DNA from 4 places in the Pseudomonas sp. KH_021 genome. Region 1 is predicted to be linked to each of the others. Evidence: predicted binding sites of a transcription regulator. Region 1 holds the regulator's gene; each other region holds the start of a gene.
The links. Region 1 encodes FliA, which starts transcription of late flagellar genes. Its sites were predicted from a motif close to CTAAAGTTTNNNNNNNNNNNGCCGNTAA; they were not measured.
Positions count from the first base shown of each region.

Region 2: the regulator FliA is predicted to act here: its motif matches at 1,889-1,916, upstream of motA (flagellar motor stator protein MotA).
Region 3: the regulator FliA is predicted to act here: its motif matches at 1,394-1,421, upstream of AC3IX4_RS16625 (methyl-accepting chemotaxis protein).
Region 4: the regulator FliA is predicted to act here: its motif matches at 2,370-2,397, upstream of AC3IX4_RS27440 (methyl-accepting chemotaxis protein).

Region 1 is NZ_CM174477.1:1,692,837-1,697,664, reverse strand. It holds gene AC3IX4_RS08040 (chemotaxis protein CheA) at 1-267, opposite strand, end outside; gene AC3IX4_RS08035 (protein phosphatase CheZ) at 279-1,067, opposite strand; gene cheY (chemotaxis response regulator CheY) at 1,087-1,461, opposite strand; gene fliA (RNA polymerase sigma factor FliA) at 1,620-2,360, opposite strand; gene fleN (flagellar synthesis regulator FleN) at 2,357-3,190, opposite strand; gene flhF (flagellar biosynthesis GTPase FlhF) at 3,290-4,600, opposite strand; gene flhA (flagellar biosynthesis protein FlhA) at 4,612-4,828, opposite strand, start outside.
Region 2 is NZ_CM174477.1:5,738,868-5,743,695, forward strand. It holds gene motB (flagellar motor protein MotB) at 1-968, opposite strand, end outside; gene motA (flagellar motor stator protein MotA) at 972-1,823, opposite strand; gene AC3IX4_RS26485 (HDOD domain-containing protein) at 1,973-3,493, shown strand; gene AC3IX4_RS26490 (rhodanese-like domain-containing protein) at 3,539-4,351, shown strand; gene asd (archaetidylserine decarboxylase) at 4,361-4,828, shown strand, end outside.
Region 3 is NZ_CM174477.1:3,598,785-3,603,612, forward strand. It holds tRNA gene AC3IX4_RS16605 (tRNA-Leu) at 292-378, opposite strand; partial or broken gene AC3IX4_RS16610 (NAD(P)-dependent oxidoreductase) at 705-806, shown strand; gene AC3IX4_RS16615 (hypothetical protein) at 867-1,073, opposite strand; gene AC3IX4_RS16620 (DUF6021 family protein) at 1,093-1,299, opposite strand; gene AC3IX4_RS16625 (methyl-accepting chemotaxis protein) at 1,572-3,191, shown strand; gene AC3IX4_RS16630 (AraC family transcriptional regulator) at 3,208-3,996, opposite strand; gene AC3IX4_RS16635 (bile acid:sodium symporter family protein) at 4,083-4,828, shown strand, end outside.
Region 4 is NZ_CM174477.1:5,961,915-5,966,742, forward strand. It holds gene AC3IX4_RS27425 (formimidoylglutamate deiminase) at 1-1,291, shown strand, start outside; gene AC3IX4_RS27430 (lipocalin family protein) at 1,405-1,971, opposite strand; gene bamE (outer membrane protein assembly factor BamE domain-containing protein) at 1,986-2,240, opposite strand; gene AC3IX4_RS27440 (methyl-accepting chemotaxis protein) at 2,473-4,365, shown strand; gene AC3IX4_RS27445 (DUF924 family protein) at 4,463-4,828, opposite strand, start outside.

The sequences.
Region 1 (4,828 bases):
CATCAGCTCGGAATCCACCCGGCGCTCGCCCTTGCGCAGGATATCGAAGACGTTTTCGGCGATATGGCAGCACTCCACCAGCTCGTTGAGCTGGAGGAAGCCGGCGCCCCCTTTTACAGTGTGAAAACCACGAAAGATCGCGTTGAGCAAATCGGCATCATCGGGTCGGCTTTCCAGCTCGACCAGTTGTTCGGACAGTTGCTCAAGAATCTCGCCGGCTTCTACCAGGAAATCCTGAAGGATTTCTTCATCGGCGCCGAAGCTCATTTACGTGCTCCCTAAAAGCCCAGGCTGGATAGCAGATCGTCAACATCGTCTTGACTTGACACGACGTCATCTCGCTTATCGGCATGAATCTGCGGACCTTCACCCCTGGCGGGATGATTTTCCTGATTTTTTTCGTTGGCCAGCAGTTGGTGATCGTGCTGAATACCCGCAAAACGATCCACCTGGCTTGCCATCAGCACCAGCTTGAGCAGGTTGCTTTCGACTTCAGTGACCATCTGCGTGACGCGCTTGATGACCTGGCCCGTGAGGTCCTGGTAGTCCTGGGCCAGCAGGATGTCATTGAGGCTGCCAGACACGGTGCGGGCATTCTGCTCGCTGCGCGTCAGAAAACTGTCGATCCGCTTGGCCAGTTCACGAAACTCCGAAGCCTCGACTTCCCGGCGCATGAAACGCTGCCAGTCGACGCTCAAGGCCTTGGCCTCGCTGCCCATGTCATTGACCACCGGCGTGCTCTGCTCCACCAGGTCCATGGTGCGATTGGCCGCCGCCTCGGTCAGCTTGACCACATAAGACAAACGCTCAGTGGCATCAGTGATCTGTGAGACTTCCTCGGCCTGCGGCATGCGCGGGTCGATCTGAAAGCTGACGATGGCGCTGTGCAGTTCGCGCGTCAGCTTGCCGACCTCTTGATACAGGCCACGGTCACGCGTCTGGTTCAGCTCATGGATCAGATGTACCGCGTCGCCGAACTTGCCTTTTTCAAGGCTGTTCACCAACTCGTGGGCATGTCTCTTCAGGGTCGACTCAAAGTCACCCAAAGACGAATTGTTAGGCTCCATAGCGCTCCCGTGGCGATCTTCAGCTGTTGACGCGCTCGAAGATCTTTTCGATCTTTTCTTTGAGCGCTTGGGCCGTGAATGGCTTGACCACGTAACCGTTCACACCGGCCTGGGCGGCCTGGATGATCTGCTCACGCTTGGCTTCGGCGGTCACCATCAACACCGGCAGGTGGCTCAGGCGCGCATCGGCACGCACAGCCTTGAGCAGGTCCAGCCCGCTCATGCCTGGCATGTTCCAGTCGGTGACGAGGAAATCAAAACTGCCGCTGTTGAGCATTGGCAGCGCGGTGTTGCCATCGTCGGCTTCATGGGTGTTGGTGAACCCCAGGTCGCGCAACAGGTTCTTGATGATCCGCCGCATCGTCGAAAAATCGTCAACGATGAGGATTTTCATGTTCTTGTCCAATTCGACCTCCAAGCAGTCTTAAACGCACCCGGCTACGGGGTGCGCATTCAATCAAATCCGGTGTTTTGTTGCGTGCCACGACTGCATGAATTCGCAACGTCGTGCAGAACGTCTTTGCTACCCGTCGATCGACTGGCAGCCCCAGCTCAACGTGCCCGCCATTCCCCCAGGCGCCCACGCAAACGCGCGGCGCACTGACTGTGCAACTGGCTGACCCGTGACTCACTGACGCCCAACACTTCGCCGATTTCCTTGAGGTTCAGTTCCTCGTCGTAATACAAGGCCAGAACCAGACGTTCACGCTCGGGCAGATTGGCGATGGCATCGGCCAGCGCGGCCTGGAAGCGTTCGTCTTCCAGATCACGCGACGGTTCAAGCTGTGCGCTCGCGCCGTCCTCATGCAGCCCTTCGTGCTCGCCGTCCTGCAACAGGTCGTCGAAACTGAACAGGCGGCTGCCCAATGTGTCGTTCAAAATCCCGTAGTAATCATCAAGGCTCAATTGGAGTTCGGCCGCAACTTCGTGATCTTTAGCGTCACGGCCGGTTTTTGCTTCAATTGCCCGAATCGCATCACTGACCATACGGGTATTGCGGTGGACCGAGCGGGGAGCCCAGTCGCCCTTGCGGACCTCATCGAGCATCGCACCACGGATGCGAATACCGGCGTAGGTCTCGAAACTGGCGCCTTTGCTGGCGTCGTATTTGTTGGACACTTCCAGCAGGCCAATCATGCCGGCCTGGATCAGATCCTCGACTTGCACACTGGCCGGCAAACGCGCCAGCAAGTGGTAGGCAATGCGCTTGACCAGCGGGGCGTATCGCTCGATCAACTCGCTCTGCGAGTCACGCGAGGCCTTGCTGTACATGCGATAGCCGCTGGCATTCATAGCACCGGCCCTGTGCTGGTCCGCTGCACCAGCCGCTCGACGAAGAATTCCAGGTGCCCACGGGGGTTGGCGGGCAGCGGCCAGGTGTCGACCTTCTGGGCAATGGCCTTGAAGGCCAGCGCGCACTTGGAACGTGGGAAGGCTTCATAGACGGCACGCTGCTTCTGCACCGCCTTGCGCACGCATTCGTCATAAGGCACCGCGCCCACGTATTGCAGGGAGACATCAAGAAAACGGTCGGTGACCTTGGTCAGCTTGGCAAACAGGTTGCGCCCTTCCTGCGGGCTCTGGGCCATGTTAGCCAGGACCCGGAAGCGGTTCATGCCGTAATCGCGGTTGAGCAGCTTGATCAACGCATAGGCATCGGTGATCGAGGTAGGCTCGTCGCACACCACCAGCAGCACTTCCTGGGCGGCGCGCACGAAGCTGACCACCGAATCACCGATACCGGCCGCGGTGTCGATCACCAGCACGTCGAGGTTGTCGCCAATATCGCTGAACGCCTGGATCAGGCCGGCATGCTGGGCGGGCGTGAGGTGGACCATGCTCTGGGTGCCAGACGCGGCCGGGATCACCCGCACACCGCCCGGCCCCTGCAACACCACATCGCGCAGCTCGCAGCGCCCCTCGACCACGTCGGCCAGGGTGCGCTTGGGGGTCAACCCCAGCAGTACGTCGACATTCGCCAGTCCCAGGTCGGCGTCCAGCAGCATGACACGACGGCCAAGCTCAGCCAGCGCCAGGGACAAGTTCACTGACACGTTAGTCTTGCCGACGCCACCCTTGCCGCCGGTCACCGCGATCACCTGTACTGGATGCATGCTGCCCATGTTCGTTCTTTACCTTGTCTTTCTTAGACCGCGGCCACATGACTGACTGCGCGCGGCAGCCGGACAATGCAGGTACTTTGTTGTTGTTCCATGTTCACCTCAGCCCACTCGCTGGCCGGGGCGCTGGTAGAGATCAGCGAACATATCGGCCATCGCCTCTTCGCTGGGCTCTTCCTGCATCTGCACGCTGACCGCGCGACTCACCAACTGGTGACCGCGCGGTACGTGCAGGTCGTCAGGAATGCGCGGGCCATCGGTTAGGTAGGCAACCGGCAATTCTTGACTGATGGCCAGGCTCAGCACTTCGCCAAGACAAGCCGTTTCATCCAGTTTAGTCAGGATGCACCCCGACAGGCCGCAGCGCTTATAGCTGTGGTAGGCGGCGGTGAGCACCTGTTTCTGGCTGGTAGTGGCCAAAACCAGAAAGTTGCGTGCCTTGATGCCACGCCCGGCCAGGCTTTCAAGCTGCATGCGCAGGGCCGGGTCGCTGGCCTGCAGGCCAGCGGTGTCGATCAGCACGACGCGCTTGCGCAGCAACGGTTCCAGCGCCTGGGCCAACGACTGCCCAGGGTCAACGTAGGTCACCGAGACATTGAGGATTCGCCCCAGGGTCTTGAGTTGCTCCTGGGCGCCGATACGGAAGCTGTCCATGCTCACCAACGCCAGGCTCTGCGCGCCGTACTTGAGTACATAGCGCGCAGCCAGCTTGGCCAGGGTGGTGGTCTTGCCCATGCCGGCCGGGCCGACCATGGCAATCACCCCGCCCTCTTCGATCGGCTCGATCTCAGGCACCGTGATCTTGCGCGCCAGGTGGGCCAGCAACATGCGCCAGGCATGGCGTGGGTCTTCGATTTCGCGGGTCAGTTCCAGCAGGTCACGCGACAGCGGGCCAGACAGGCCAATGCGCTGCAGGCGTCGCCAGAGGTTGGCCTGCTGTGGTTTGCTGCCTTGCAGTTGGGTCCAGGCCAGGGAGCCGAGCTGGACTTCCAGCAGCTCGCGCAAGCCACTGAGCTCCGAACGCATGGAGTCGAACAGGCGGTGGTCGACCGGCGGCATGGCAGGTGGCGCAACCGGGCGTGGCGGCTCCTCGAAATGGGGCTCGACCAGGGGTTCGGCAGCGGTCAGCGGCAAACCTGCGAACAACTGGCCATTGGTATTGGCATCGTTGCGAATGCTCAGCTCAGCCTGCGCGGTCACGATACGCGACTGGGTCTTGCGCAACTCGTTCTCGAGTTCAACGTTTGGCGCGCTGGGCGCCAGTGCCGACAACTTGTAGTCCAGCGCCGCCGTCAGCTCGACACCGCCAGCAATCCGCCGGTTACCAATGATGGCGGCGTCGGGCCCCAACTCATCGCGAACCAGTTTCATCGCTTGGCGCATGTCGGCAGCGAAAAAACGCTTAACTTGCATAACCCGTTACCTCAGCCATTGGGCCCTACTGTTGCAACGATGGTGACTTGCTTGTTGTCGGGTATTTCCTGATACGCCAGAACGTGCAAATTCGGTACAGCCAGACGACCGAAGCGCGACAGCATCGCCCTGACCGGCCCTGCGACCAGCAGGATCGCCGGCTGCCCCTGCATTTCCTGACGCTGGGCAGCTTCGATCAACGAACGCTGAAGTTTTTCGGCCATGCTC
Region 2 (4,828 bases), 2.2 Mb from region 1:
ATCTTCAAGGGACCGTTGTCGAAGATATTCAGCTTTTCGCGCAGCTCGCGGGGCTGGGTTGGGTCGGCAGGTGGCGCCTCTCCCGGCTGTGCAGCCGGTGATTCAGTGGGCGGCGACTGTTGCTCGCCCTCGATGGCACGCTGGGACTTTTTGGTCAGTACCACAATGTCGATGCGGCGGTTCACCGGGTTCAGAGGGTTCTGCCGGTCGAACAGCGCCGAAGAAGCATAACCCACCACTCGCGCAACCTGATTCTCCGGATAGCCACCCGCAACCAGTGCACGCCGGGCGGCGTTGGCACGGCCGGCCGACAACTCCCAGTTACCAAATTCACCACTGCCGGCATAGGGCTTGGCATCGGTGTGGCCGCTGATGCTGACCTTGTTCGGCACAGCCTTGATGGTGTCGGCCATGGCCAGCAAGATGTCTTCGAAATACGGCTGCAGGCGTGCGCTGCCCAGATCGAACATCGGCCGGTTTTCGGCATCCATGATCTGGATGCGCAGGCCATCCGGGGTAATCTCGAACAGGATCTGATCCTTGAATTTCTGCAGCTGCGGGTTTTCCTCGACCTTTTTTTGCAGCTCTTGCAGCAACAACTCCAGACGCTCGCGCTCGACCTGCTCGGCCATGCTTTGCGCCTGATCGTCGTCCAGCTTCTGGGTCACATCTGGTTGAGGCTGGGCTTCGACTTCGGGGTTGATTGTCTTTTCCGGCGCAAGCTTGGGCGAGCCGCCCAGGTCAATCACGTAAGGGGTGCCGCTTTCGGCAAAGCCGATAGGGTCCTTGAAGTACCCGGCAATGGCGAGTTTCTGCTCCGGCGTTGCGTTGGACATCAACCACAACACCAGGAAAAAGGCCATCATGGCGGTGGCGAAGTCAGCAAACGCAATCTTCCAGGCACCGCCATGGTGCCCCGCGTCGAAACGTTTGACCCGCTTGACGATTATCGGCTGGTTATTTTCCATGACTCAGCGACCGCGAACGGCTTGCTCAAGCTCCGCGAAGCTTGGCCGATGCAGCGGGAACAGCACCTTGCGACCGAACTCCACTGCCAGCGACGGCGGCATGCCGGAAGCCGAAGCCACCAGCGAAGCCTTGATGGCCTCATAAACGTTCAGCTCTTCACGCGCATCATGACGCAGCGCGGTAGCCAGTGGCCCAAAAAAGCCATAGGCCGCCAGGATCCCGAAGAAGGTACCCACCAGCGCTGCGCCGACGTGCATGCCGATGGCCGCCTTGTCGCCATCGCCCAAGGAAGCCATGGTCACGACGATCCCCAGGACCGCCGCCACGATACCGAAACCGGGCATGCCGTCGGCGATACCGGTAATGGCGTGGGACGGATGCTCGAGTTCTTCCTTGAGGCTCAACAGTTCCATGTCGAACAGGCCTTCCAGCTCGTGTGGCGCCATGTTGCCGGACGACATAATGCGCAGATAGTCGCAAACGAACGCAATCATGCGCTCATCCTTCAGCACCGCCGGGTACTTGGCAAAAATAGGGCTGGCGGCGGCGTCTTCGATATCGGCCTCGATGGCCATCATACCTTCGCGCCGGCTCTTGTTAAGGATCTCGTAGATCAGCCCCAGCACCTCTATATAAAAGGTATGGCTGAAGCGTGAGCTGAACATGCTCAGCGATTTTTTGAAGACGTGCTTGGTCATGTGGCCGGGGTTGGCCTGCAGGAACGCACCCAGGGCCGCGCCGCCGATAATCATGACCTCAAAGGGCTGAATCAGAGCGGCAATCTTGCCGTGGGACAGTACATATCCGCCGAGCACACTCGCGAATACGACAATGATGCCGATAATTTTAGCCATGGATTAAGCGCACTTACTAAAGTCGTGGTCAGGGTCGTGAGCGAGCTGTAAAACTCTTCTTCTACTTATCGGCCGAACTGCGCCAGACTATAGTCACAAAAGGCGAAAAGCCAGTTCGGGTCCCTTGCAGAGCAGCCATCGAAACCATCGTGCCAACCCAGACTCCCAAAAACCTAGACGCCTGGCTCAAGTTACTCGACAGCGTCCGCCTCCCGGTCCCACGCGAAAGCTTTGAGCGGGTGCGCATGGCAATCAGCGACAGCCGCCGCTCGTTGCGAGACATTGCGCAGTTGATGCAACAGAGCCCTGCGCTGGCATTGAGCGTGTTGCGCGAAGCCAATCATCGTACGCATGGCAGCCTCGCCGAGCCTGCCGAAAACCTCGAGATCGCCCTCACTCGCTTGGGTCTTGCGCGCACCCAAGAGCTGCTGGAGCGCTTGCCAGTCGCCGATGCCGCGGACATTCCCCACGCCCTGCGCCACCTGCAGATGATCAGCCAGCACGCAACAGAACAGGCCAATGGCCTGTTTGCCAACCGACTGGCGCGGCTGTGGCAGGACATTCACTGGGGCAGCCTGTTGTTCCTGGCCCCAATGTGGCCACTGGCGCTGGCCGAACCTGATCTGGTCGAAGCCTGGGAGCTGCGAGTTATCCACAAGGGCGAATCGCCAGCCAAGGTCGAAATGGAGCTGTTCGGCATCCGCCTGTTGGCACTGTGCGAGGCACTGGCCGATATTTGGCGCCTGCCAGCCTGGGTCAGCCATGGCTATAAGGTGCTGCAACATGAACGTAATGGGCTGGTCAAGGCGCTGCACATCGCCCGTGACAACGATCACCCCTTGCGCCAGCAGCAATTGCTCGATGCCGACCCCGCCCTGCGTCGCTGGCTGAACCAGCCGCCCAATACGGTGCTGCTGGCCAATGGGCTGGCACTGGCTTCGCAACAAGGCTGGGACTGCCCGCATACGCTGCGCTGGGAGTTTCTGACCTGCCTGTTCCTGCAGATGCCGTTGGATGAACTACAACAGCAGGTTCACCAGCAAGCGGTGCAAAGCGCGCGCTTGCATGGCGGAGGCGACTTGGCCCACCCGGCCCTCACGCTGATCTGGCCATGGGCGACGCGCCATATCGGTCGCGCCTTGCAGCCAATGGCACCGCCTTCGGCCGAAGCGCTGGCCACCTGGCGCAAGATCTGCACCGAACTGCTGGTCGAGCCCAGCCGTTATGCCAATGCCTTGCACCTGACCACTCAGGCTCGCGATGCCTTGCAAGCGTGTGGCATGCAACGGGTCATGATGCTGATGGTCGATAAGACGCAAAGCCATCTGCGGGTCCATCAGGTTGCTGGGCTACCGGCTGGGGCAGCCGAGCAAAGCGTGGCGGTCAACCAGAACAAACTGATTCAGCGCCTGCTATCGCAGCCGGCGCAGATCCGACTGACCCCGGACAATTACGCGCAATTCGAACCGCTTCTGCCAAACGATATCGACACGCTGTTCAAGGGCGAACATCTGTTGTTGCGCTCGCTAAGCAGCAATGGCCGGGTGGTGATGGTGGTGATTGCCGACCAAGGCGGCCATCCATTTTCCGAAATCAGCGTCCAGGCATTCGGTAAAACTGCACAATGCATCGAGCGGGCCTTGGCCAGCTTCAGCAACCGCAGCCAATGATCCTTGCGCTACAATCGCGCCTCACTTTCCTTCTGGAGACCTGACATGTCTGTTTTCTCTGGCTTGCCCCTGGTGATCGAGCCTGTCGATCTGCAGGCTCGACTCAATGCTCCAGAATTGATCCTGGTCGACTTGACCAGCGTCACCAGCTATAGCGCTGAGCACATTCCCGGTGCCCGCTTCGTCGACCCCAAGCGCACCCAACTGGGCAAGCTACCTGCGCCGGGGCTACTGCCCACTCTGGCTGACCTGGAGCACCTATTCAGCGAACTGGGCCATAATCCCGACGCCGTCTACGTGGTCTATGACGACGAAGGCGGCGGCTGGGCCGGTCGTTTCATTTGGTTGCTGGATGTGATCGGTCATCAAGCCTATCACTACCTCAATGGCGGTCTGAAAGCCTGGAAAAGCGAAGGCCTTCTGAACACTGATGTTCCGGCGCCCCACGGCAAGCCCGTCCACCTGACACTGCAGGACGAGCCCACCGCCACCCGCGAATACCTGCAAAGTCGCCTGGGCGCTGCGGACCTCGCAATCTGGGATGCGCGCAGCCACCTGGAATACACCGGAGAGAAAGTCCTGGCCGCCAAGGGCGGGCACATCCCGGGCGCAGTGAATTTCGAGTGGACCAAAGGCATGGACACCGATCGCGCGTTGCGCATTCGCGCCGATATGCAGTCGGTGCTGAACAACCTGGGCGTCACCCCGGACAAAGAACTGATCACCCATTGCCAGAGCCACCACCGCTCAGGCTTTACCTACCTTGTGGCCAAGTCCCTCGGCTACCCCCGCGTCAAGGCGTATGCCGGATCCTGGGGCGAATGGGGCAACCACCCCGACACGCCAGTCGAAGTTTAAGGAAACCCGATGAAATCCCGTTTGTTCCTACTCAGCCAGTACCTGCTGCCTCATCAACTGCTGTCGCGTCTGGCTGGCTGCGTTGCCGAGTGCCGCGTGCGCTGGTTCAAGAATGCCTTGACCGCCTGGTTTGCCAAGCGCTATCAAGTCGACATGTCCCAGGCACAGGTCGAAGACCTGACCGCCTACGAGCACTTCAATGCCTTTTTCACCCGCGCCTTGAAACCTGGCGCCCGCCCACTGGACCCAACGCCCGGCGCAATCCTCTGCCCGGCCGACGGCGCTGTCAGCCAATTGGGGTCGATCGAACATGGCCGGCTGTTCCAGGCCAAGGGCCACAGCTTCAGCGCACTGGAGCTGCTGGGCGGTGACCCGGCCAATGCCGCGGCGTTCATGGGTGGCGAGTTCGCGACCATCTACCTGTCGCCCAAGGACTACCATCGGGTGCACATGCCCCTGGCAGGCACCCTGCGTGAA
Region 3 (4,828 bases), 1.9 Mb from region 1:
ACCATATTGCTGGCACCGCCTCCAGATCATCTTCGGTGCAGTAGCAGACTGGCTTGGGCATGATCTCCCGACTGGCGTGTCCAGGCCTCGACCCTGCGCAACAGCCCTGAGGGCGATATCCCGATCAGTGACGTGGGCATACGACAGTCGTTATGACCGAGCAGTACATCAGGGAGCGCAAGGGCAAAAAAGTGACACCCACAAGATGAATTGCGGACCAAAGCCAGAATTGCGGACCAGAAAACAACAAAGGCCTACCCGCCTGAAAGCGTGTAAGCCTTTGATTTTAAATGGTGCCCGAAGCCGGAATCGAACCGGCACGCCCTTACGAGCGGGGGATTTTAAGTCCCATGCGTCTACCAGTTTCGCCATTCGGGCGGTAGCGCTATACAGCGGCCGGGCGCATTCTGCGATGAATTTGGCGATGCCCCTAATAACGATTAGGCAGATCGACCTCGCGCCTGACAAGTGATCGAATATATACAGTCAGCTGTCACGAATCAAGCCAAAAATCTTGTTTTATGCGCTGCAATCGCTTCGAGCCTTGTCAGTAAAGTCGTTGTAAATCAATCATGTGCACCTCAAGTCTCGATGCGCCCCGCGCAATACCAAGCCAGCCTGCCTATCCACTTGAACTCCGATGAAGGCACTCCGGTCCTCCTTCCAACAGCGCTTTGATTTGCGTAGCCGTTGGGAGAACAGCGATGACCGACTACCCCAAACCACCCTTCCCCGCTCAAACTCAGCCAATTCCTGGCACCCAAGGCAAAATGGAGCCCTATCCCGATTGCGGTGAGCAGAGCTACAAAAGGCTCTGAACGCAAACCGGTGCGACAAGGCGCACCGGTTTGCGTTCAAGCGTGTCGCTAATCATTGGGAAGTGGCATGTCCTTATCATCGGGTATGCCGTCGCCAGTCGCCGGATCTCGTTGGCCTTTGGAAGGTTCTCGGGTCACAACGTCAGGCCTCGCCAGCGGGTCTGACTTAAGGGTTTTGTCCAGTTTTCGTGCAGCCTCTTCTGCTTGCTTGCCAGGTTTGGCACGCTGGTCTTCAAAACTCGAATCGGTCGACATAGGCACCTTCCTTCAGGGCTCAATGTTTCAGATCAGCCAAGGGGTCGTAAATGATTCGGGCGGGCTTTTTATCACGCTCGACAGAGGGGTCACGAGGCGCTTTAGCCGGGCCGATCGGGTCTACTTGTGGATCGCTGACATCCGGAGAGTCAGGATCGAAGCCCAAGTCCTTGTCGCCAGAGGTGTGTTCCGAGGAATGTGGACCAGTGGGTGTTTTGGCGCTCATTTCCGCCTCCTGGACGCTCACTGTTGAGCGCCTCCAATTCATCAGAAACTTGCACCGCGCATTCGTGCGGTGCATCGGACCAATGGCCTTGCTGCTCGAGGATGACCAATCGTCGCCTTTATGGTCATAACCGCTCAAGATCAATGCTTTACGGCCGAAGATATGAGCTGTCTCCGTCTCGTGGCCTTCGCCCTGAACGGCACAGGGAAGTGGTGAATACTGAAATATCTGCGCTCTACGCTGCAGGCCTTTTTCTTTGTCGAGTGGTGTTTATGTCGAAATCCCTGAGATTTCAAATTCTGGCATTGCTGGGCGGTAGCCTGGCGCTGGTACTGGTCATTGCCTTGTTCTGTTTTCATTTGTTATCCAACAACGTCCAGGCCTATCGCGGTTTAGTAGAAGGCCCGCTGCACGCCTCACAACTGATCGACCAGGCCAACCTGCAATTCAAGGTACAAGTACAAGAATGGAAAAACGTCCTGCTGCGCGGTAAAAACCTCGCGGATCGAGACAAGTACTGGGGCCAGTTCGAAGGCCAGGAACAACAGGTGCAGGACACGCTTGGCCAGTTGAGCGCGCTGGCCGGGATCGAGTCGCAGATAAAAGACAAGATCGAGCGCCTGCGCACCCAGCACCATGACTTGGGCATTGCCTATCGCAAGGGCCGGGATGCCTTCATTGCATCCGATGCGGACCCCGTGGCGGGTGATCGTGCCGTCCAGGGCATGGATCGCGCGACCAGCGAGCAGATGAATGCATTAGTCAGCGGGCTACGCCAGCAAAGTGAAACCCAGTCAGCACTCATCAACCAGAACGCCCATCGCACCATTTTGCTAGGTGCACTGGTGATTCTGGGCTCGGCATTCCTCGTAGGCGCCCTGGCGCTGTGGAGGGTCAATCGCCACATCATTTCGCCCATCCGCTTGCTGATCGACTATGTCGCACAGATGAGCGATGGGCGCTTTCAGGCCCGTGTAAATGTCGACCGCCAGGACGAACTGGGGCGGCTGGCGGCTGCCGCCAACACCTTGCGCGATTTTCTGTCTGAAACCTTCAACCGACTGAAGATCAGCACCACTCATCTGGACACTGCAGGCAGTGAGCTGAAGGCCATTGCCGCGCTGATGGCCCACGGCACTCGCGAGCAATTTGACCGAACTGACCAGGTCGCCACCGCGATGACCGAAATGTCAGCCACCGCTCAAGAAGTGGCACGCCACGCCGTGCAGGCGGCAGAGGCTGCCAATGAGGCCGACCAGAGCGCGCAGGAAGGCGCCAAGGTCATGAATGCCACTATCCACTCCATTACCCAGATGCGCGATGAAATCACTCATACCGCCGAGGTGATACGCCGCCTGGAAAGCGACAGTGGCCGCATCGGCAAGGTGTTGGAAGTGATCCGCGGAATCGCCGAGCAAACCAACTTGCTGGCGCTTAATGCCGCCATAGAGGCAGCTCGGGCCGGTGAAGCAGGCCGCGGGTTTGCTGTGGTAGCCGATGAAGTGCGCACGCTGGCACAACGCACCGCGGCTTCGACGGCCGAAATCAATCAAATCATCAATACGGTACAGACCGGTGCGATCGATGCTGCCAACGCCATTGAAACGGGTCAGTCGCGCAGCCAGCAAAGCGTTGAACACGTCACCCTGGCAGGTCACTCGCTCGCGCGTATTACCGAAGCGGTTGAAGCGATTCGTGACATGAACCGACAAATCGCCACCGCTGCCGAAGAGCAGACGTCAGTGGCCGAAGACATCTCTCGCAACTTGACCGAGATCACTACGATTGCCACGACCAACGAAGGCAATGTGCGGCGCACGCAAGTGGCGAGCGAAGACCTGCACCAACTGTCCGTGGGGTTGAGTGGCGTGATTTCCCACCTGAGCGCATAGCCGCGCAACTGACTGGCTAGCGAAAAAACTCCCCCGGTGTAGCGCCAAATTGCTGACCAAACGCTGCAATGAACGCTGATGTCGAGTCATAGCCGCAGGCCAGCGCTACATCGGTGACCCGCTCGCCCTGCTCCAACGGGGTGAGCGCCCCCAACAAGCGCAAGCGCTGGCGCCAGGCGCGGAACGTCAGGCCCGTCTCACGCTGGAACAAGCGCGTGAGGGTCTTCTCGGTCACCCCGAACTTTTCACTCCAGTGGCCCAAAGTCGTCTGCTGTTCGGGGTGCAACTGAAGGCTGCGGAAAATCTGTCGCAGTCGGGCATCCTGAGGCAGTGGCAGCATCAAGTCGATCTGCGGCGCCGCCGCCAGCTGGTCCAGTATCACCTGGGCCAGCCGCCCGTCCGAGCCCTCCAGGTCATACTCCACCGGCAGCTTGCTGAACGCCCGGATCAGCTCGCGCAACAGGTCACTGACGCCCAGCACCTGGCAACGCTCTGGCGCCCAAGTGGTGACACTGCAATCAAGGTACAGGCTGCGCATCTCCGTACGCGCCGAGCTGAATACCCGATGAGGCATGCCTGCCGGAATCCACACAGCGCGCTCCGGCGGCGCGACAAAACGACTGAAGCTGGTCTGGACTTCAAGCACGCCTTGTATCGCATAGGACAGTTGGACCCACGGATGGCTATGGCGCCGGGTCAACGCTCGATTGGGCAGCGATTCGGTGCGACCGTATACGGGTCTTGGCAGGCTGGGCAGTCCGGGAATACTGCGCCGGACTGCTTTGTCATGTCCTTTTGGCGACATCTGTGGGCTCTTCGGCGTTAGTCGGTAATCTGCAAGCACGTTAGAGTCCCTTCTACACACTTGGCAACCCCCGGATGACCATGCCTATGAGCCGCCCTCGCTTCTTGCCCGACAACTTCACCCTGACCTTGGTCGGCGTGGTGATTCTGGCCAGCTTCCTGCCCGTCAGTGGTCAAGTGGCGGTCGGCTTCGGCTGGCTGACCAACATCGCCATTGCTTTGCTGTTTTTCCTGCACGGCGCCAAACTGTCGCGCGAATCGATCATCGCTGGCGCCGGCCACTGGCGCCTGCATCTGCTGGTGTTTGGGCTCACCTTCGTCTTGTTCCCCCTGCTGGGCCTGGCGCTCAAGCCCGTGCTGTCGCCGCTGATTGGCGATGACCTGTACATGGGCATGCTCTACCTGTGCGCCCTGCCCGCCACGGTGCAATCGGCGATTGCTTTTACCTCATTGGCGCGAGGGAATATTCCGGCGGCTATTTGCAGTGCAGCGGCGTCCAGCCTGTTCGGCATTTTCCTCACCCCGTTGTTGGTCACCCTGTTACTCAACGTTCACGGCGATGGCGGGTCGACCCTGGATGCAATCGTAAAAATCAGCGTGCAATTGTTGCTGCCCTTTATCGCCGGCCAGATCGCCCGGCGCTGGATTGGCGCATGGGTTGCGCACAACAAGAACGGGTTGAAGTTCGTCGATCAAGGGTCAATTCTGTTGGTGGTCTATGGTGCATTCAGCGAAGCGGTGACCGAAGGCATCTGGCATCAGATTCCGCTTATGGATCTGGCCGGCCTTGTGCTGGCCTGCTGTGTGCTACTGGCCTTGGCGCTTCTGGCATC
Region 4 (4,828 bases), 2.0 Mb from region 1:
CGATGGGCTGCTGACCACCATCCAGGCCAACGACAGCGCTGACGGCGCCGAGCGGGTCAACGGCCCGCTGCTGCCGGGGATGCCCAACCTGCACTCCCACGCCTTCCAACGGGCGATGGCAGGGTTGGCAGAAGTGGCCGGCAACCCCAACGACAGTTTCTGGACCTGGCGCGACCTGATGTATCGGCTGGTCGGCAAGATCAGCCCGGAGCAGGTCGGCGTCATCGCCCGTCAGCTGTACATCGAAATGCTCAAGGCGGGCTACACCTCTGTCGCCGAATTCCACTATGTACACCACGACACTAACGGCCAGGCCTACGCCGACCCGGCCGAGTTGGCTCGACGCATCAGCCAGGCGGCCGTGGATGCCGGCATCGGCCTGACATTGCTGCCGGTGCTCTACAGCCACTCGGGCTTCGGCGGCCAGGCGCCGAATGAAGGCCAGCGCCGCTTTATCAACAGCACCGAAAACTATCTGAAGCTGCAAGCCCAGCTGGCCCCGATCATCGCTGCGCAACCTGCCCAGCACCTAGGCCTGTGCTTCCACTCCCTGCGCGCCGTCACCCCAGAACAGATCACGCAGGTACTCAATGCCAGCAACCGTCAATGCCCGGTACATATCCACATCGCCGAGCAGCAAAAGGAAGTTGATGACTGCCTGGGCTGGAGTGGCCGACGGCCGCTGCAATGGTTGTTCGAGAATGTCGAGGTGGATGAGCGCTGGTGCCTGGTTCACGCCACTCACGCTAACCCCGAAGAAGTCAGCCAGATGGCCCGCAGCCGCGCCGTGGCCGGGTTGTGCCTGACCACCGAAGCCAACCTGGGCGACGGTATCTTCCCGGCCGTGGATTTCATGGCCCAAGGCGGGCGCATGGGCATTGGTTCGGACAGCCATGTGTCGTTGAGCGTGGTGGAAGAACTGCGCTGGCTGGAATACGGCCAGCGCCTGCGCGACCAGCGCCGCAACCGGTTGTATCGCCAGGACCAGCCGATGATCGGACGTACGCTGTTTGATGCGGCGTTGGTGGGTGGCGCGCAGGCAATGGGCCAACCGGTCGGAGCGCTGGAAGTGGGCAAGCGTGCCGATTGGCTGGTACTCGATGGCAGCGACCCGTATCTGGCCACGGCCAGCGAAGACGGAATTCTGAATCGTTGGTTGTTTGCTGGCGGAGATCGGCAGGTGCGGGATGTGATGGTCAATGGCAAGTGGGTGGTGCGTGACGGGCGGCATGCCGATGAGCAGGACAGTGCCCAGGCGTTTACCCAGGTGCTGCGCCAGTTGTTGGGCTGATTGCCAGGGTAGGAGCCGGCTTTAGCCGCGATGAATACGCCGCGGTGCATCAGATAAACCGCGGCGTATTCATCGCGGCTAAAGCCGGCTCCTACAAATTTGGGTTGTGGGGGTTAGGGTTGTTTGCCGATATCTCGGTCGGACACCCGCCAGATCAAGCGGGTGGTGTCGTAGCCTTGCTGGCGTGCCTTGGCCAGCAGTTCTTCACGCATCAGCGCTGGAATTTGCGGCTTGCGTGACAGCAGCCAGAGGTGTTTGCGATCGGGGTTACCGACCAGCGCCGTCTGATAATCGTCACCCAGGTAGATCACCCAGTACTCCCCCTTGGCAGTGCCCGGCAGCACCTTTGAAAACCAGGTGTCGAACACCACCATAAGCTTATCGGTCTTGCCCGGCACTTGCGGGGTCGCCGTGCCGGTCGCTTCTTCCCAATCACCCTGCAGGGTTTGGCAGCGGTTCAGCACGCCCAACGAGCCATCTGGCTTGAGGTTGTAATGCGCTTCGGATTGCGCGCATTTGCGCTGGAACAACATCGGCATGCGCGCCAGCTCGAACCATTTGCCCTCGTAGCGCTTGAGATCAACATGCTCGACTGTCTTGGGCTGGACCAGCTCGCCGTTCGGGCTGGCACAACCTGCCAATGCCACACAGGCCAACAACGCCACCAGCCAACGCGTCATGCTCGCGGCGCTTGTCATTTCAGGCCCTGCCCCGAATACATCAGCACCTTGTCACCGGCGTACTGCACGCTGATAAAGCTGTTCTTGTCGCCCCAGGTACAGCTGGATATGCCAAGGGCGCCGGAACAATCACTTGGGCTGCCCAGCAATTGCTCCACTTCAGCCTTGGTCTGGCCGGTCTTGAGCTTGGAGTAGTTTTCTTGATTGATCTTGCTGCAGGCCGCCAACAACACGCACATCGACAATAGGGCGAGGGAACGCAACGACATTGAAAGTCACTCCTGGACATAAATGAGGCACGAACGCCTTCTGGGAGCTTAGAAGTAAAAAAACGGTTCCGGTTCCCGCCGGGGCCGGGTTTATCTTGCTTACCGTTGGTCAACTGGCCATAGGTCTTACTCATCTTTCTCACGCTTTGGACGACATAGGAGGGAACGGTGTTCGCCTTGCAGCCTCAACACCCGCCCCTTCCTTGATTTGCCTCGCGCACAAGACCAATCAATGACCAAAAATCTGAAGTTCAGCCACAAGATCCTGCTAGCCGCCGCCCTTGTGGTGGCTGTCGCCTTTACCTGCTTCATCCTGTTCAACGACTACCGCCAGCGCGAGACCTTGCGCAGTAACACTGAGTCGTCCATGCAGGAGCTGGGCGCCCTGACCACTGGCAATATCCAGACCTGGCTGGACGGCCGCATTCAATTGCTGCAGTCCCTGGCCCAGCAGATCGCCGTGGACGGTAGCGATCCGGCGAGCTTGTCGCGCAGTGTCGGCCTGCCCACCTACGCCGCCAACTTCCAGCTCAGTTACTTCGGTGGCCAGAACGGCGCGATGTACTCGGTGCCGGCCGGCAATCGCTCTGCCGACTACGACCCGCGTGCCCGCGGCTGGTACCAGGCCGCCAGCAGCGCCCAGCACACCATCGTCACTGAACCCTACCTGTCCGCCTCCAGCAGCAAACTGGTGCTCACCGTCGCCACCCCTGTGCGCCATGACGGCCAGTTCATCGGCGTAGCCGGTGCCGACGTCGATATGAGCAGCGTCAGCGCGATTATCAATTCGCTGAGTTTCGACGGCCACGGCCAGGCGTTCATCGTCAGCAGCGACGGCAAAATCCTCGTGCACCCCGACAGCCGCCTGGCGCTCAAGGGCCTGGACCAGGCCTACCCACAAGGGGCCCCGCCGATCAGCGCCGGTTTGAAAGAAGTCATGGTCGATGGTCGCAAGCAGTTCATCTTGTTCACGCCGATCAAAGGCATACCGTCCGCCAACTGGTACGTGGCACTGGTGCTGAACCAGGACGCCGCCTACTCGATGCTCAGCGAGTTTCGCACCTCGGCCATTGTCGCCACGGTGATTGCGGTGCTGATCATCATTGCCCTGCTCGGCCTGCTGATTCGGGTGCTGATGGAGCCGCTGCATGTGATGGGCCGCGCCATGCACGATATCGCCGAAGGCGAAGGCGACCTGACCAAGCGCCTGCAGATTCACGCCAATGATGAGTTCGGCGCCCTGGGCCAGTCGTTCAACCGATTTGTCGAACGTATCCACGACTCGATTCGCGAAGTGTCGTCGGCCACCGGCCAAGTCAACGAAGTGGCCCTGCGGGTGGTCAGCGCCTCGAACTCATCGATGCTCAATTCCGACCAGCAGGCCAACCGCACCAGCAGCGTGGCCGCCGCCATCAACGAACTGGGCGCCGCCGCCCAGGAGATCGCCCAGAACGCCGCCCTCGCCTCGCAGCACTCCAGCGCCGCCCGCGGCTTGGCCGAAGATGGCCAGCACGTGGTCAACCAGACTATCGAGGTGATGAACCAGCTGTCGGTGAAGATCAGCGACTCGTGCGGCAACATCGAAACGCTGAACACCAACACGGTGAACATTGGCCAAATCCTGGAAGTGATCACCGGCATTTCCCAGCAGACCAACTTACTGGCGCTGAACGCAGCCATCGAAGCGGCCCGCGCCGGGGAAGCCGGGCGGGGCTTTGCCGTGGTGGCTGATGAGGTGCGCAACCTTGCCCACCGCACCCAGGATTCGGCGCAACAGGTACAAACCATCATCGAAGAGCTGCAGATCGGTGCCCGTTCGGCCGTCAGTATCATGACCGAAAGCCAGAACCAGAGCCTGCACAGCGTTGGCATCGCCAACCAGGCCGGCGAGCGGTTGGGCAGCGTGACTCAGCGGATCGGTGAAATCGACGGCATGAACCAGTCGGTCGCCACTGCCACGGAAGAACAGACGGCCGTGGTCGAGTCGATCAATATCGACATCACCGAAATCAACACGCTGAATCAGGAAGGGGTGGAGAACCTGCAGGCGACCTTGCGGGCCTGCAATGACCTGGAGAGCCAGGTCAATCGGCTGAAGCATCTGGTGGGTAGTTTCAGAATCTGAGTGACAGGCCTGTGGGAGCTGGGCTTGCCCGCGATAAGAACGCCGCGGTGTGTCCGTTACGACGCATCGCAGGCAAGCCTGGCTCCCACAAAATGTCTTAAAACCGGGAGCCGGGCTCCAGCAGGAAATCCATTTCCTCGGCGGTACTGGCCCGGCCGAGGATCAGGTTGCGGTGCGGGAAGCGACCAAACCGGGCAATCACTCGCTGATGCTGTTGGCCATAGTCCAGGAAGCCTTCGAACAGACGCTTGTCGGCCTCGCGGACTTCATCGAGCAGCAACTGGTAGTGATGCACCGAGCGGTCCTGAAATTCCGGCACTTCGGCATGCTCCAACGCCAGCAGGACAAACACCTGCTCCAGCGGCAGCAACCGGTGCTGCCAGCCCTTGTCCAGCCCTTGCAGGGCCAGCACCTGCGCCCGACGGTCGCCGTCGAACGCACGCGGGGTATCGCGGTAGATCAT